One region of the Variovorax sp. GW821-FHT09A10 genome, then DNA from elsewhere that is predicted to be linked to it. Evidence: predicted binding sites of a transcription regulator. Region 1 holds the regulator's gene; the other holds the start of a gene.
The links. Region 1 encodes sigma-54, which starts transcription at its own class of promoters, with help from an activator protein. Its sites were predicted from a motif close to TGGCANGNAANCTGCTTT; they were not measured.

Region 1 (7,757 bases):
TCCCGGCGCCGGCGCCAAAGCCGCGTTCGAGTCGCCCAAGGTGGCGGCGCACGGCGATTTCGCCAGCACCGCTGCCATGCAGCTCGCCAAGCCGCTGGGGCGCAAGCCCCGCGAACTGGCCGAGGAACTGAGCGCTGCGCTGCTCGCCACCCCCGCTTTCGGCCAATGGGTCGAGGCGATCGAGATCGCCGGCCCCGGCTTCCTCAACATCCGCCTGAAGGCCGCCGCCAAGCAGCAGATCGTGCGCGAGGTGCTGGCCGCGGGCGAAACCTTCGGCCGCCAGCCCGCCACCGGCGAAAAGGTGCTGGTCGAGTTCGTGTCGGCCAACCCGACCGGTCCGCTGCACGTCGGCCACGGCCGCCAGGCCGCGCTGGGCGACGCCATCTGCAACCTGCAGGCCTCGCAGGGCCAGAGCGTGTGGCGCGAGTTCTATTACAACGACGCCGGCGTGCAGATCCAGACGCTGGCCCACAGCACGCAGCTGCGCGCCAAGGGCTTCAAGCCCGGCGACCCCGAGTGGCCCAGCGGCGAAAAGGCCCCGGCCTACAACGGCGACTACATCGCCGACATCGCCGAGGACTTCAAGGCGAAGAAGACCGTCAAGTCGGACGACCGCGAGTACACCGCCAGCGGCGACATCGACGACCTGGACAGCATCCGCGAATTCGCCGTGGCCTACCTGCGCCGCGAGCAGGACCTCGATCTGCAGGCCTTCCGCGTGCGCTTCGACAACTACTACCTCGAGTCCAGCCTCTACACCAGCGGCCGCGTCGAGGCGGCCGTGGCCAAGCTCGTGGCCGCCGGCAAGACCTACGAACAAGACGGCGCGCTGTGGCTGAAGTCGACCGACTACGGCGACGACAAAGACCGCGTGATGAAGAAGCAGGACGGCACGTACACGTACTTCGTGCCCGACGTCGCGTACCACATCGCCAAATGGGAGCGCGGTTTCCACAAGGTCGTGAACATCCAGGGCACCGACCACCACGGCACCATCGCGCGCGTGCGCGCCGGCCTGCAGGCCGCGGGCGAAGGCATTCCCGAGGGCTACCCCGACTACGTGCTGCACACCATGGTGCGCGTCATGAAGGGCGGCGAAGAGGTCAAGATCAGCAAGCGCGCCGGCAGCTACGTCACGCTGCGCGACCTGATCGAGTGGACCAGCACCGATGCCGTGCGCTTCTTCCTGCTCAGCCGCAAGCCCGACACCGAATACACCTTCGACGTCGACCTGGCGGTCACCAAGAACAACGACAACCCCGTGTACTACGTGCAGTACGCCCACGCGCGCATCTGCTCGGTGCTCGCGGCCTGGGGCGGCGACGTGGCGGCGCTCAAGGCGGTCGACCTGTCGCCGCTGGACAGCCCGGCGGCCCAGGCGCTGATGCTGCTGCTGGCCAAGTACCCGGCCATGCTGACGGCGGCGGCGAAGGATTTCGCCCCGCACGACGTGACTTTCTACCTGCGGGAACTCGCGGCCAGCTACCACAGCTACTACGATGCCGAGCGCATCCTGGTGGACGAAGAGCCGGTCAAGCTGGCGCGTCTCGCACTCGTCGCAGCGGCCGCGCAGGTGCTGCACAATGGCCTCGCGATCCTCGGCGTCAGTGCGCCGAACAAGATGTGAATCACCCTCTGAACATGAAGAAGACAAGCAGACAACGCGGCAACATCGTCATCGGGCTGATCATCGGCCTGGTGCTCGGTCTGGGCGTCGCCCTGGGCATCGCGGTCTACGTCACCAAGGTGCCGATCCCGTTCGTCAACAAGACGCAACGCGGCGGTGCCGAGCAGGACGAAGCCGAAGCCCGCAAGAACCGCGACTGGGACCCGAACGCACCGCTGGCCGGCAAGGCCGGCGCGCCCAAGCCGGCGGCCACGCCACCGGCCGCCACGGCCACCGGTCCGGTGAACCCGATCACCGGCGCCCCCGTCACCGCGGCACCGGGCACGGCGCCCACCACCGTCACCCCGCCGGTCACTGCCCCCGCCCCCGTGGTGGTGGCGCCCAAGCCGGCGCGTCCCGCACCGGTGCCGGCCGAAGCCAACGCGCTGCCGCCGTCGAACGATCCGCTGGGCGACCTCGCCCGGGCCCGCGCAGGCGGCAGCACGACCACCGCGTCCGCTGCGCCAAGCCACACGGCCGCCGCACCGTCGCCGTCGGGTGCCGATCCCTTCATGTACTTCGTGCAGGCCGGCGCCTTCCGCACCACCGACGACGCCGAGGCGCAACGCGCCAAGCTGTCGCTGATGGGCGTCGAGGCCAAGGTCACCGAGCGCGAGCAGGCCGGTCGCACGGTCTACCGCGTGCGCGCCGGCCCGTTCAACAAGAAGGACGACGCCGACCGGCTCAAGGAACGGCTCGACGGCGGCGGTCTCGAATCGGCGTTGGTGCGCGTGCAGCGCTGACCGACGCTTTTCTTGAACAGCCTTTAAGCTCTCGCCCGCGCGGCATCTGCCGCACTCGTTTGTCAATTCCAGCGCCTCGGTCGCGCCGCCCACGGGGAACTCCCGGCGGCGCGCCGGCTCTGTACTGCGGTACCCACAGGAGAACCTTTTCCATGAAACGTCGTGACTTTTCGCTGGCCGCCACTTCGATCGGGCTGCTTTCGCTGGCTGCCGTTCCGGCACACGCCCAGCGCGCCCCCAAGGCCGGCACCGATTTCCTCGTGCTCGACAAGCGCGTGCCCGTCGATGCATCCGCCGGCAAGGTCGAGGTGGTCGAGTTCTTCTCGTACAACTGCCCGCATTGCAACGACTTCGAACCCTCGCTCGAAGCCTGGGTCAAGGCAGCCCCGAAGGAAGTGGCGTTCCGCCGCATCCCGGTGCCTTTCGTGGGCAACGACGTCGAAGCCAAGCAGCGCCTGTACTTCACGCTCGAAGCCATGGGCAAGCTGGAGGAATACCACCCGAAGGTGTTCGCCGCGATCCACGCGCAGCGTCAGAACCTGAACGGCGAAGCCAACATCCAGGCCTGGGCCGAGCGTGCCGGCCTCGACGGCGCCAAGTTCAAGGAAACATTTGCGTCCTTCGGCGTGGCCAGCAAGGCCCGTCGCGCGTCGCAGCAGACCGAGGCCTACAAGGTCGCCGGCGTGCCGGCCCTGGCCGTGGCAGGCCGCTGGTATGTCGACGGCGAAACCGCCGGCAGCATGGCCAAGGTGCTGCAGGTTGCGACTTTCCTGATCGGCGAAGCCAAGAAGGGCTGACCGACCCGGCGACCTGTCGACCTGGTTTTTGGGTCGAATGCAAGGCCCGCTTCGGCGGGCTTTTTCATTGGCGGCGGTGGTCAATCACCGTCCCACGCATACAATGTTTCAGAGCAAGTTTCGTGCCTTTATGACATTGCCCTCCATCCCCACATTCCCCACCCTTCGTCGCCTCGGCCGCCTGGCCTTCGGCGCGCTGTTGCTGGCCGGAGCCGCCTCCGGCGCCCTGGCTGAAACCGCCGACCGCACCAAGCCGATGAACATCGAGTCCGACTCGATGCGCTACGACGACCTGAAACAGACCAGCGTGTTCACCGGCAACGTGCTGGTCACGAAGGGCACGATCATCATCCGCGGTGCGCGGCTGGACGTGCGCCAGGACGCCGAGGGCTACCAGTACGGCGTGGTCACGGCGGCGCCCGGCAAGCTGGCCTATTACAAGCAGAAGCGCAACGCCGGCGACGAGTGGATCGAGGGCGAGTCGGAAGTCATCGAGTACGACAGCCGCGCCGACAACGTCAAGTTCATCCGCCGCGCCGTCATGCGCCGGCTGATCGGTGCCACGGCCAACGACGAGAGCAGCGGCGCGCTGATCGTCTACGACCAGAGCAACGACACCTACACCGTCAACGGCTCCCTCGTGCCGCCGAACGCCGGCGTCTCGGCGGGCGGCGGTGGCCGCGTGAAGGCCATCCTCACGCCGAAGGCCACGCCGGCCCCGGCGGCAGGGGGCGCCGCACCGGCAGCGGGCGGCAAGAAGCCCGCGGCCCCGGCGCCTACCCCCGCGCCCGGCGCCGGGCTGCGCCCCAGCACCACGCTGGGCGGCACCGAAGGGGAAGGGCGCAAGTGATCGAAACCGCAGGAACCCCGCCCGCCGACGGCGTCCCGGGCAGCCGCCTCGTGGCGCGCGGCCTCAAGAAGAGCTACGGCAGCCGCACGGTCGTCAAAGACGTCTCGCTCGATGTGCAGAAGGGCGAAGTCGTCGGACTGCTCGGCCCCAACGGCGCGGGCAAGACCACCTCGTTCTACATGATCGTCGGGCTGGTACGCGCCGACGCCGGCGAGATCACCATCGACGGCGAGCCCATCGCCCACATGCCGATCCACCGCCGCGCGCGCATGGGCCTGAGCTACCTGCCGCAGGAAGCGTCGATCTTCCGCAAGCTCACGGTCGAGGAAAACGTGCGTGCCGTGCTCGAGCTGCAGCGCGAGCCCGACGCCAATGGTCGTCTGGTGGCGCTGTCGAAGCAGCACATCGACGAGCGCCTGACCGACCTGCTGGCCGACCTGCGCGTCGACCACCTGCGCGATTCGCCTGCGCTCGCACTGTCGGGCGGCGAGCGCCGTCGCGTCGAAATCGCGCGCGCGCTGGCCACCCAGCCGCGCTTCATCCTGCTGGACGAGCCCTTCGCCGGCATCGACCCGATCGCGGTGATCGAGATCCAGCGGATCATCAGCTTCCTGAAAGAGCGCGGCATCGGCGTGCTCATCACCGACCACAACGTGCGTGAAACGCTGGGCATCTGCGATCACGCGTTCATCATCAGCGACGGGCACGTGCTGGCACAAGGCACACCCTCGGAGATCGTCGACAACGCCGAGGTACGCAGGGTGTACCTGGGCGAGCACTTCCGCATGTAAGGGAGGGGCGGGTCTCCATGAAGCAAGGGCTGTCCCTTCGCGTCTCGCAGCATCTGGCGCTGACGCCACAGCTGCAGCAGTCCATTCGCCTGCTTCAGCTCTCCACGCTCGAACTGAGCCAGGAGGTGGAGCAGATGCTGGATGAGAACCCGTTCCTCGAACGCACCGCGGAAGAAGCGGCGCGCGAGGAGTTCGGGCTCGATGCTGTCGACACGCCCGTGCCGCGCGACGATGGGGGTGAAACCGGCGAAGGCGATTTCGCCCCGGCGCCGACCAGCAGCGCGACGACCACCGCCAGCGAAACCACGTCCACGCCCGACTCCGACGGCCCCGCCGCCGAGATCACCGAGCGCGAGCCCGACTGGGAAGGCGACGGCACCGTCGAGATGGCACCCGACGACAGCGAGTGGGGCAGCGATGCACCCGCACGCCAGAACAACCTGGGCGACGACGAACGTGCCGACGCCACCGAACTCGCGCGCAGCCAGGAGTCGCTGCAGTCCTTCCTGCACCGCCAGGCGTTGAGCCTGCGGCTGAACGAGAACGATTGCGCCGCGCTGCGCTTTTTGATCGAATCGCTCAACGACGACGGCTACCTCGAAGACTCGCTGCCCGCGCTGGCCTCGGGCCTGGCGGGCGACGACAACGACCAGTTCGACGACCTCGTGCACCACTTCCAGGTGGCGCTGGGCCTGCTGCAGAGCCTGGAGCCCGCCGGTGTCGGCGCGCGCGACCTCGGCGAATGCCTGAGCATCCAGCTGAAGGCGCTCGCCAGCGAAGACGAGACCGAGGCCGAAGCGCTCATCCGCAAGACCGCCATCGCGATCTGCAAGCAGCCGATGGAGCTGCTCGCGCGGCGCGACTTCAAGCGCCTGGCCACGCTCACGCGCACGAACGAAGAGCTGGTGCGTTCGGCGCTGCAGATCATTGCGCGCCTGGAGCCCAAGCCGGGCCGCCGCTTCGTGGACGTCGAGCGCAACATCGTCATTCCCGACGTGATCGTCACGAAGACCGGCCGCGGCACCAACATCAAGTTCCGCGTCATGCTGAACCCCGAGGTCATGCCGCGCCTGCGCGTGCACGACATCTACGCCGGTGCGCTCAAGTCGCACAAGGGCGAGGGCAGCCAGGCGCTGTCGCAGCGGCTGCAGGAGGCGCGCTGGTTCATCAAGAACATCCAGCAGCGCTTCGACACCATCCTGCGCGTGAGCAACGCCATCGTCGAGCGGCAGAAGAGCTACTTCGTGCACGGCGAGCTGGCCATGCGCCCGCTGGTGCTGCGCGAGATCGCCGACGAACTCGGCCTGCACGAATCGACCATCTCGCGCGTGACCACCGCCAAGTACATGTCGACGCCCTTCGGCACGGTCGAGCTCAAGTACTTCTTCGGTTCGGCGCTGGGCACCGAGACCGGCGGCAACGCGTCGAGCACTGCGGTGCGCGCGCTCATCAAGCAGTTCGTGAGTTCCGAGAGCATCAAGAAGCCGCTGTCCGACAGCCAGATCTCCGAGATGCTGAAAGAGCAGGGCATCGAGTGCGCGCGCCGCACCGTCGCCAAGTACCGCGAAGCGCTGCGCATCGCGCCGGCCAACCTGCGCAAGGCCCTGTAGAAGACCGACGATGACGAGCCGCCTGCTGTCGCGCTGTGGGCATGGGGTGGTCGTCATCGCGGCGGCGCTGCTGTTTGCCGGCTGCGCCACGCTGCCCGACGAGGCCCCGCGCCCGCCCACCAAGGCCATCGCCGTCTCGGCCGACACCGCGCTCGGCAAGATCGCGCTGGCCTCGCAGCCCGACCCCGACCTCAGCGGCTTTCGCCTGATGCCCGGCGGCGACTTCGCCTTCGACACGCGGCTGCAGCTGGCGCGCCGCGCGCAGCGCACGCTCGACGTGCAGTACTACCAGATCGAGAACGACGAGACCGGCCGCTACCTGCTGCGCACCCTGCGCGATGCCGCCCAGCGCGGCGTGCGCGTGCGCCTGTTGATGGACGACCTGTACACCTCGGGCGAAGACGAGCTGCTGCTCGGCCTGGCCGCCACGCCGAACGTCGAGCTGCGCCTGTTCAACCCGTTCCCGGCCGGGCGCGGCAGCCTGCTCAAGCGCTTCACCGCGTCGCTGTTCGACTTCAGCCGCGTCAACCGCCGCATGCACAACAAGCTCTTCATCGCCGACGGCGCGATGGCGGTGGCGGGCGGGCGCAACATCGGCAACCAGTACTTCCGCCGCACCACCGGCCCGAACTTCATCGACCTCGACACCTTCGTCACGGGCGCGCTGATCCCGCGCCTGGGCGTGCTGTTCGACCAGTACTGGAACAGCCCGCACGTGCGCCCGATCGGCGCGGTCGTGCACACCGACCTGCCGCGCGAAGAACTGCAGCGCCGCTTCGACGCCGCCACCGGCCCCGACACCACGCCGCCGCCGCCCAAACCTGCGCCCAACGACCTGCTCGGCTACAGCCCGGTGGCCGACGACCTCGACGCCGGCAAGCTCGGCCTGATCTGGACCACCGCCGAGGCGTATGCCGATTCGCCCGACCGCGTGATCGGCAAGACCGCGTCGTACGGCGGCGTGCCGCTGCTCGACGTCGACAGCGTGCGCTACAACGTGGTCGAGCAGATGCGCCGCGCGCGCAGCGAGGTGACGCTGGTCTCGCCCTACCTGATCCCGGGCGCGTCGGGGCTGGAGGTGATGCGCGAGATCCGCGGGCGCAACGTGAAGATCAGCGTGGTCACCAACTCGCTCGCCGCCACCGACGAGCCGCTGGTCCACACCGCCTACCGCCGCTACCGCGCCGACATGCTGGCGCTGGGCGCCGAGCTGCACGAGCTGAGTTCCGCGCGCACGCGGCGCAGCGTGCGGCTCGGTTTGTTCGGCACGTCGGTGGGGCGGCTGCACGCCAAGTCGGCG
Region 2 (7,757 bases), 190 kb from region 1:
GTGGATGTAGTCGGTCGGCGAACGCGGCAGGTCGTAGTTGATGACCACGGGCAGCTGCGCGATGTCCAGGCCGCGCGCCGCCAGGTCGGTGGCGATCACCACGTCCCAGCGGCTCTGCTTGAACTGCGCCAGGATGTCGCGGCGCGTGCCCTGCGCGATGTCGCCGTGAAAGGGCACGGCGTAGATGCCGTTGCGGTACAGCTTCTCGGCCACGGTCTGCGCGGCGTGCTGGGTGGCGACGAACACCAGCACGCGGTCCCAGGTGCCTTCGTTGTCCTTCAGCAACTGGCGCAGCAGCTGGGTGCGGCGCGCGGCGTCGACCTCGATGGCGCGCTGCACGATGTCGGGCCGGGTGCCGGGCTCGCCCTGCACGTCGACCAGCGCCGGGTCGTGCAGCATGTCGTCGGCCAGCGCCTGGATGGCGATCGGGAAGGTGGCCGAAAAGAGCAGGTTCTGGCGCCGCGCCGGCAGCAGCGCCAGGATGCGCTGCAGCTCCTCGGCAAAGCCCAGGTCGAACAGGCGGTCGGCCTCGTCGAGCACGAGCGTCGACACGGCGTCGAGCGCGAGCGCGTTGTGTTCGACCAGGTCGAGCAGCCGGCCGGGCGTGGCGACCACGATGTCGGCGCCGCCGCGCAGCCGCATCATCTGCGGGTTGATCGAGACGCCGCCGACCGCGACGACGATTTTCAGGCGCTCGGGCAGGTGCCGTGCGAAGTCTTCCAGCGTCTCGCCGACCTGGGCCGCGAGTTCGCGCGTGGGCACGAGCACCAGCGCGCGCAGGCGGCGCGACGCCGACGAGGCCGGCTCGGCGGCCAGGCGCTGCAGCAGCGGCAGGGAAAATGCGGCCGTCTTGCCGGAGCCGGTCTGTGCCGAGCCCCGCAGGTCGCGGCCCTGCAAAATGGCAGGGATGGCCGCCGCCTGGATGGCGGTCGGCGCGGCAAAGCCGCTCGCGGCGGCCGCTTGCGCGAGTGCGGGGGTCAGGCCCAGGGTATCGAATGGCATGGAACGGGCACCGGGAAAAAAAGAGAGATCGAAAGAAAGACGGATCGAATGGGAACGATGAAGAACAGCCGCACCGGCAGCACGCTGGTGTACTCCACCGAGGCGGGCGGGCGCATGTGCCCCGACTGCGGCGCCCCGATGGCGCAATGCCGCTGCAAGGAACTCGCGAAGGCCCGCACGGCGGCCACGGACGGCATTGTCCGCGTATCGCACGAGACCAAGGGCCGAAAGGGCAAGGGCGTGACCGTGGTCAAGGGCCTGCCGCTCGACGCGGCGGCGCTGGCGGCCGTGGGCAAGCAGCTGAAAGCGGCCTGCGGCACGGGCGGCACGGTGAAGGACGGCACCGTGGAGATCCAGGGCGATCACCGCGAGGTGGTCATCGCCGCCCTCGTGAAGCAGGGCCACACGGTCAAGCGCGCGGGCGGCTGAACAGCGCATGAACCCCGAAGACCTGCAGCGCCTGGTGACGCTCCAAATGCCTTTTGGCAAGCACAAGGGCACGCTGATCGCCGATTTGCCCGGAAATTACCTGACCTGGTTCGCGCGCGAGGGTTTTCCCGCGGGAGAAATTGGCCGGCTGCTCGCTTTGATGCATGAAATAGACCACAACGGCCTGTCCGACCTGCTCAAACCGTTGCGAAACCGCCCGTCGGGTCGGAATGTTTCTCGATAACACAAGATTTCCCCCCTTTTTTAGGAAATCGGGCCGGATAATCCGGCTCACGTGTCTGCGAGCCTCGGCTCCCGTGCACGTAATTTGGTGATCGGTCAGTTTCGCGCCACAGCGCATTAGTTTGTTGTGATTCTGGGACTCCATCGCTTTGTGTTTTTTTGGTTTGAATTAGGAGTCCCTCCATGGGCAAGAAACTTTACGTGGGCAACCTCGCCTACTCCGTGCGTGACAACGACCTGGAACAAGCTTTCGGCGAATTCGGTTCGATCGTCAGCGCCAAGGTCATGATGGAACGTGACACCGGCCGTTCGAAGGGCTTCGGCTTTGTCGAAATGGGCACCGACGCTGAAGCACTCGCTGCAGTCGAAGGCATGAACGGCGCATCGCTGCAGGGCCGCGCCCTGACGGTGAACGAAGCCCGTCCGATGGAAGCACGTCCCCCCCGCACCGGCGGTGGTGGCGGCTACGGCGGTGGTGGCGGCGGCGGCTACGGTGGTGGCGGCGGCGGCGGTTACGGCGGCGGCGGTGGTGGCCGCAGCGGTGGCGGCGGCGGTGGTTACGGCGGCGGCGGCGGTGGCCGCGGCGGCTACTAAGCCCTCCCCCACACACTCATGAGCGCCCCGGCGCTCTGAATGAATAAAAAGCTCCTTCGGGAGCTTTTTTCGTTTCCGGCCCCCACACGATCCCTGCCCCTTCGTGGAACACCGCGGAACCGGCTTTGCCGGGCCGCTGGTGTTGCCCCCGGAGGGGGTTGGCGTAGCGACACGAAGTGCGCGAAGCCTGGGGGAGAGCCAGTGCTAACCCTGTAAGCATTAGTGCGTACCGTGGTGGTCAGCCTATGGTCAGCCGCCGGCGACGACCCTCGTCCCTTCGAAAACAGAGGGTCGAGACAATGAAAATCAAGAGACAGGCGGACTTCTTCTCAGGAGTCATGTTCGCCGCCGTCGGTGGCGCGTTCGCCATCGGCGCCACCACCTACACCATCGGCGACGGCGCCCGCATGGGGCCAGGGTACTTTCCGCTGATGCTGGGCATCCTGCTGGCGCTGCTGGGCGCGCTGATCATGTTCCAGGCCATGGTGGTCGAGAGCGCCGACGGCGACAAGATCGGCAAATGGGCCTGGAAGCCGCTGGCCTTCGTGCTCGGCGCCAACCTGGCCTTCGGCGTGCTGCTGGGCGGCCTGCCCAGCGTCGGGCTGCCGGCGATGGGCATGATCATCGCGATCTACGCGCTGACGATCATCTCGAGCATGGCCGGCGAGCACTTCAAGCTGCGCGACGTGCTGGTGCTCTCCACCATCCTGGCGGCCGGCAGCTATGTGGCCTTCATCTGGGCGCTCAAGCTCCAGATCCAGGTCTGGCCCACCTTCATTTCGGGCTGAGGAGCACACCGCCATGGAACTGTTCCACAACCTGGCGACCGGCTTCGGCGTCGCCTTCACCTTCACCAACCTGCTGTACTGCCTGGTCGGCTGCATCCTGGGCACGCTGATCGGCGTGCTGCCGGGCATCGGCCCCGTCGCGACCATCGCGATGCTGCTGCCCGCCACGTACGCGCTGCCGCCCGTGTCGGCGTTGATCATGCTGGCCGGCATCTACTACGGCGCCCAGTACGGCGGCTCGACCACGGCCATCCTGGTGAACCTGCCCGGGGAGTCGTCCTCGGTGGTCACCTGTATCGACGGCTACCAGATGGCAAGGCAGGGCCGCGCAGGCCCCGCGCTGGCCGCGGCGGGCCTGGGCTCGTTCTTCGCGGGCTGTGTCGGCACTTTGATTCTTGCGGCTTTCGCGCCCCCGCTGACCGAGCTGGCCTTCAAGTTCGGCCCCGCCGAGTACTTCTCGCTGATGGTGCTGGGCCTGATCGGCGCGGTGGTGCTGGCCTCGGGCTCGCTGCTCAAGGCGGTGGCGATGATCGTGCTGGGCCTGCTGCTGGGCATCGTGGGCACCGACGTGAACTCGGGCGTCGCGCGCTTCAGCTTCGACATTCCCGAGCTCACCGACGGCATCGGCTTCGTGGTGATCGCCATGGGCGTGTTCGGCTACGGCGAAATCATCGGCAACCTCTCGCAGCCCGATGACGAGCGCGAGGTGTTCACGCACAAGGTCAAGGGCCTGTGGCCCACCAAGGACGACTTCAAGCGCATGACGCCCGCCGTGCTGCGCGGCACGGCGCTGGGCTCGGCCCTGGGCATCCTGCCCGGCGGCGGCGCGCTGCTGGCGGCCTTTGCGGCCTACGCGCTGGAGAAGAAGATCAAGATGCGCCCGGGCGAAGTGCCCTTCGGCAAGGGCAACATCCGCGGCGTGGCCTCGCCCGAGTCGGCCAACAACGCCGGCGCGCAGACCTCCTTCATTCCGCTCTTGACGCTGGGCATCCCGCCCAACGCCGTGATGGCGCTGATGGTGGGCGCGATGACGATCCACAACATCCAGCCCGGCCCGCAGGTGATGACCAGCAACCCCGAGCTGTTCTGGGGCCTGATCGCCTCGATGTGGATCGGCAACGCGATGCTGATCATCCTGAACCTGCCGCTGATCGGCATGTGGATCAAGCTGCTGACGGTGCCCTACAAGTTCCTGTTCCCGGCGATCGTGCTGTTCTGCGCGATCGGCGTGTACTCGACCAACAACAACACCTTCGACGTGTGGATGGTGGCGATCTTCGGCTTCATCGGCTACCTGTTCCTGAAGCTGCGCACCGAGCCGGCCCCGCTGCTGCTGGGCTTCATCCTGGGGCCGATGATGGAAGAGAACCTGCGGCGCGCGCTGCTGCTGTCGCGCGGCGCGTGGAGCGTGTTCGTGACGCGGCCGCTGTCGGCGGGCCTGCTGATCGCTGCGGCGCTGCTGCTGGCCATCGTGCTGCTGCCGGCGATCAAGGCGAAGCGCGAAGAAGCGTTCGTCGAAGACTGACCTCGGCGCCCCGAAAAAAAGCCCCTGGCCAGATGCCAGGGGCTTTTTTTATTTCAGGAACGCGTCGTAAGCCGTCTTCAGGATCAGTGCACTCACCACCACGATGAACACGATCCGCACGAAGCCCGCCCCGTGCTTCAGTGCCACGCGCGTACCGACCAGGCTGCCGGCCACGTTGGCCACGGCCATCACCAGCCCGTAGTGCCACCAGACGTGGCCCTTGGCGGCCAGCAGGATCAGCGCGGCGGCGTTGGTCAGCGTGTTGATGACCTTGGCCGAGGCCGAGGCGTTGAGGAAGTCGTAGCCCATCCAGCGCACGAACAGGAACACCAGGAAGCTGCCCGTGCCCGGCCCGAAGAAACCGTCGTAGAAACCGATGGTCAGGCCGATGGTGCTGGCCGCCAGCGTCTCGGCACGGCCGCTGAAGCGCGGCGCGTGCAGCCGACCCATGTCCTTGCGCGCCAGCGTGTAGATCAGCACGCCCAGCAGGATGACCGGCAGTGCCCGGCGCAGGAAGTCGCCCGGGAAGACCGTGACGGTCCAGGCGCCGAGCATCGAACCGCCGAAGCCCAGCAGCGCAGCCGGCCACATGGCGCCCCAGCGCATCTGCACCCGCTGGCTGAACTGGGCCGCCGAGGCCGCCGTGCCCCAGATGGACGCGCTCTTGTTGGTGCCCAGCAGCGTGGCCGGCGGCGCGCCCGGAAACACCGCAAAGAGGGCCGGCACCAGGATCAACCCGCCGCCGCCCACGATCGCATCGATAAAACCCGCGAGCAGTGAGGCGCCCGTGACCACCAGCATTTCCATGCGGGCGATTGTCTCACCGGAATCGCTATCGAAACGATAGCTGTGGTGGCCGGTACCGGCTGGCCAGGAGGCTTGTTTGGCTTGGAAGAAAGCGCCCGCATTTGCGCTGCGAACAGGCAAAAAAAAGCGCCGACCAGCGGCGCTTTTCAAATATCAGACAGGCATCTCGTGCGGAGCCTTTGAAGAATGTTCTTGTTGATCGATCGGAAGCTTGTCTCCTCGGACCCTCGGCAGTACGAGCAGGGCCCGTCGCGAGTGCGCAGATTGTGCAAGCGCGCACCCGCCCGGTGCATTAGGAATTACCCGCTTCGTGTTACTTCGACCCCCCGGTTGGGAAACCAAAGTGTTTCAGGCAGTTAACAAGATGGCATGACTCGTGCACACAGGCCTCTTGTCCACCACTCCAAGAAGAAACGGTCATGGCCCTGCTGGCACCCCAAGCCTCCCTGAACGCGGCCGACACCGCCTGGATGATGACCTCGACCGCGCTGGTGCTGCTGATGACCCTGCCCGGCATCGCGCTCTTCTATGCCGGCATGGTGCGGCGCAAGAACGTGCTGGCCACCATGGCCGGGGTGGTGGCGATCGCCGCCGTGGTCTCGCTGACCTGGTTCGCGCTCGGCTACTCGCTGGCCTTCACGCCCGGCTGGCCCTGGCTGGGCAAGCTCTCGCGCATCGGCTTCTCGGGCTTCGAGTACCTGAAGGAGGCCGGCCAAGTGGCCGTGAGCCACGTGGCGCCGAACGTGCCGGAATCGGTCTACGCCATGTTCCAGCTGAGTTTCGCGATCATCACCACCGCGCTGGTGCTCGGCGCCTTTGTCGAGCGCATGCGCTTCTCGGCGCTGCTGTGGTTCGCGCTGCTGTGGAGCCTGCTCGTGTACGCACCGGTCGCGCACTGGGTGTGGGAGCCGGGCGGCTGGCTCGCGCAGATGGGTGCGCTCGACTTCGCGGGCGGCTCGGTGGTGCACGTCAACGCGGGCATCGCGGGGCTGGTGTGCGCCTATGCGCTCGGGCCGCGCCGGGGCTACGGGCGCGAGGCCTTCGAGCCCTACAGCCTGGCGCTCACCATGACGGGCGCGGGCCTGCTGTGGGTGGGCTGGTTCGGCTTCAATGCCGGCTCGGCGGTGGCGGCCGACGGGCGCGCCGGCCTGGCCATGCTGGTCACGCACATCGCGGCGGCGGCTGGCGCCATGAGCTGGATGATCGGCGAATGGATCGTGCGCCGCAGCCCCTCGCTGCTGGGCCTGTGCTCGGGCCTCGTGGCGGGGCTGGTGGCGATCACGCCGGCGGCCGGCTTCGTCACGCCGCTGTCGGCGCTGGCCATCGGCGCCATCGCCGGGCTGGCCTGCTACTGGGGCGCCACGGGCCTGAAGCACCTGCTCGGTGCGGACGACTCGCTCGACGTGTTCGGCGTGCACGGCATCGGCGGCATCGTGGGCGCGCTGCTCACGGGCGTGTTCGCCGACCCGCGCATCTCGGGCGCGGCGGGCAATGTGCTGACGCAGGCGATCGCGGTCGCCAGCGTGGCGATCTACAGCGCGGCGGGCACGGCCATCGTCTTGTTCCTCGTGCATGTGCTGGTCGGATTGCGCGTCGACCCCGAGAGCGAACTGGTGGGCCTCGATCTTGCTCAACATAAAGAACACCTGGGAGCTTGACCCGTCGACGCCGGAGACCCCGCCATGCCCTCCATGTCCGAAAGCGAACGCATCGCCCTCGCCGCCCGCCTTCACGTGGCACTGCGGCGAAAGCACGGACGCGTGACCGACACCGAATGGATGGCCACCAACGCCGAGTACGCCGCCGAGATCGTGCGCATGACGCGCCAGCACGCCGCCGAGACGAAAGACGACGAACTCGACCAGCTCGCCACGCGGCTCGAGCAGGCCATGGAGCCGCTGGCCCGCGCCGCGCGGCTGGCGGCGCGCCAGCCCGACGGCCTGCCGCCCACGCCGCCGCCGCGCTACGTCGGCGGCCTGCGCTGACGGCGCCTCAGTTCGCGGCCAGCGCCGCCTTGCGGATCGACGCCAGCGTGCTCGCGGGCGTGATCGCCTCCGGGTCCAGCAGGCAATGCAGGATCGCCGGCTTGCCGCTGGCACGCGCACGCGCCAGTGCGGGGCCGAATTCTTCCGTCGTGGTCACGCGCTCGCCGTGGCCGCCGAACACCTCGGCGTAGCCGCGGAAGTCGGGGTTCTTCAGCTGCGTGGCGCTGATGCGGCCGGGGTAGTGCTTTTCCTGGTGCATGCGGATCGTGCCGTACATGCCGTTGTCCAGCAGCACCACGAGGATCGGCAGCCCGTACTGCACGGCGGTCGCGAACTCCTGGCCGTGCATCATGAAATCGCCGTCGCCTGCGAACACGACCACCT

Region 2: AC07Q9_RS22815 (ammonium transporter) is a predicted target of sigma-54. The motif match lies at 5,754-5,771, and genes of this name have one in related genera.

Annotation. Positions count from the first base shown of each region.
Region 1 is NZ_JBWKPT010000006.1:43,456-51,212, reverse strand. It holds gene argS (arginine--tRNA ligase) at 1-1,627, shown strand, start outside; gene AC07Q9_RS21945 (SPOR domain-containing protein) at 1,642-2,409, shown strand; gene AC07Q9_RS21940 (thiol:disulfide interchange protein DsbA/DsbL) at 2,562-3,206, shown strand; gene lptA (lipopolysaccharide transport periplasmic protein LptA) at 3,337-4,056, shown strand; gene lptB (LPS export ABC transporter ATP-binding protein) at 4,053-4,847, shown strand; gene rpoN (RNA polymerase factor sigma-54) at 4,865-6,457, shown strand; gene AC07Q9_RS21920 (phospholipase D family protein) at 6,468-7,757, shown strand, end outside.
Region 2 is NZ_JBWKPT010000006.1:237,952-245,708, forward strand. It holds gene AC07Q9_RS22780 (DEAD/DEAH box helicase) at 1-1,002, opposite strand, end outside; gene AC07Q9_RS22785 (translation initiation factor Sui1) at 1,051-1,431, shown strand; gene AC07Q9_RS22790 (DUF3820 family protein) at 1,439-1,675, shown strand; gene rbp (RNA-binding regulator) at 1,858-2,268, shown strand; gene AC07Q9_RS22800 (tripartite tricarboxylate transporter TctB family protein) at 2,568-3,056, shown strand; gene AC07Q9_RS22805 (tripartite tricarboxylate transporter permease) at 3,070-4,581, shown strand; gene AC07Q9_RS22810 (sulfite exporter TauE/SafE family protein) at 4,630-5,388, opposite strand; gene AC07Q9_RS22815 (ammonium transporter) at 5,808-7,046, shown strand; gene AC07Q9_RS22820 (hypothetical protein) at 7,071-7,373, shown strand; gene AC07Q9_RS22825 (thiamine pyrophosphate-binding protein) at 7,381-7,757, opposite strand, start outside.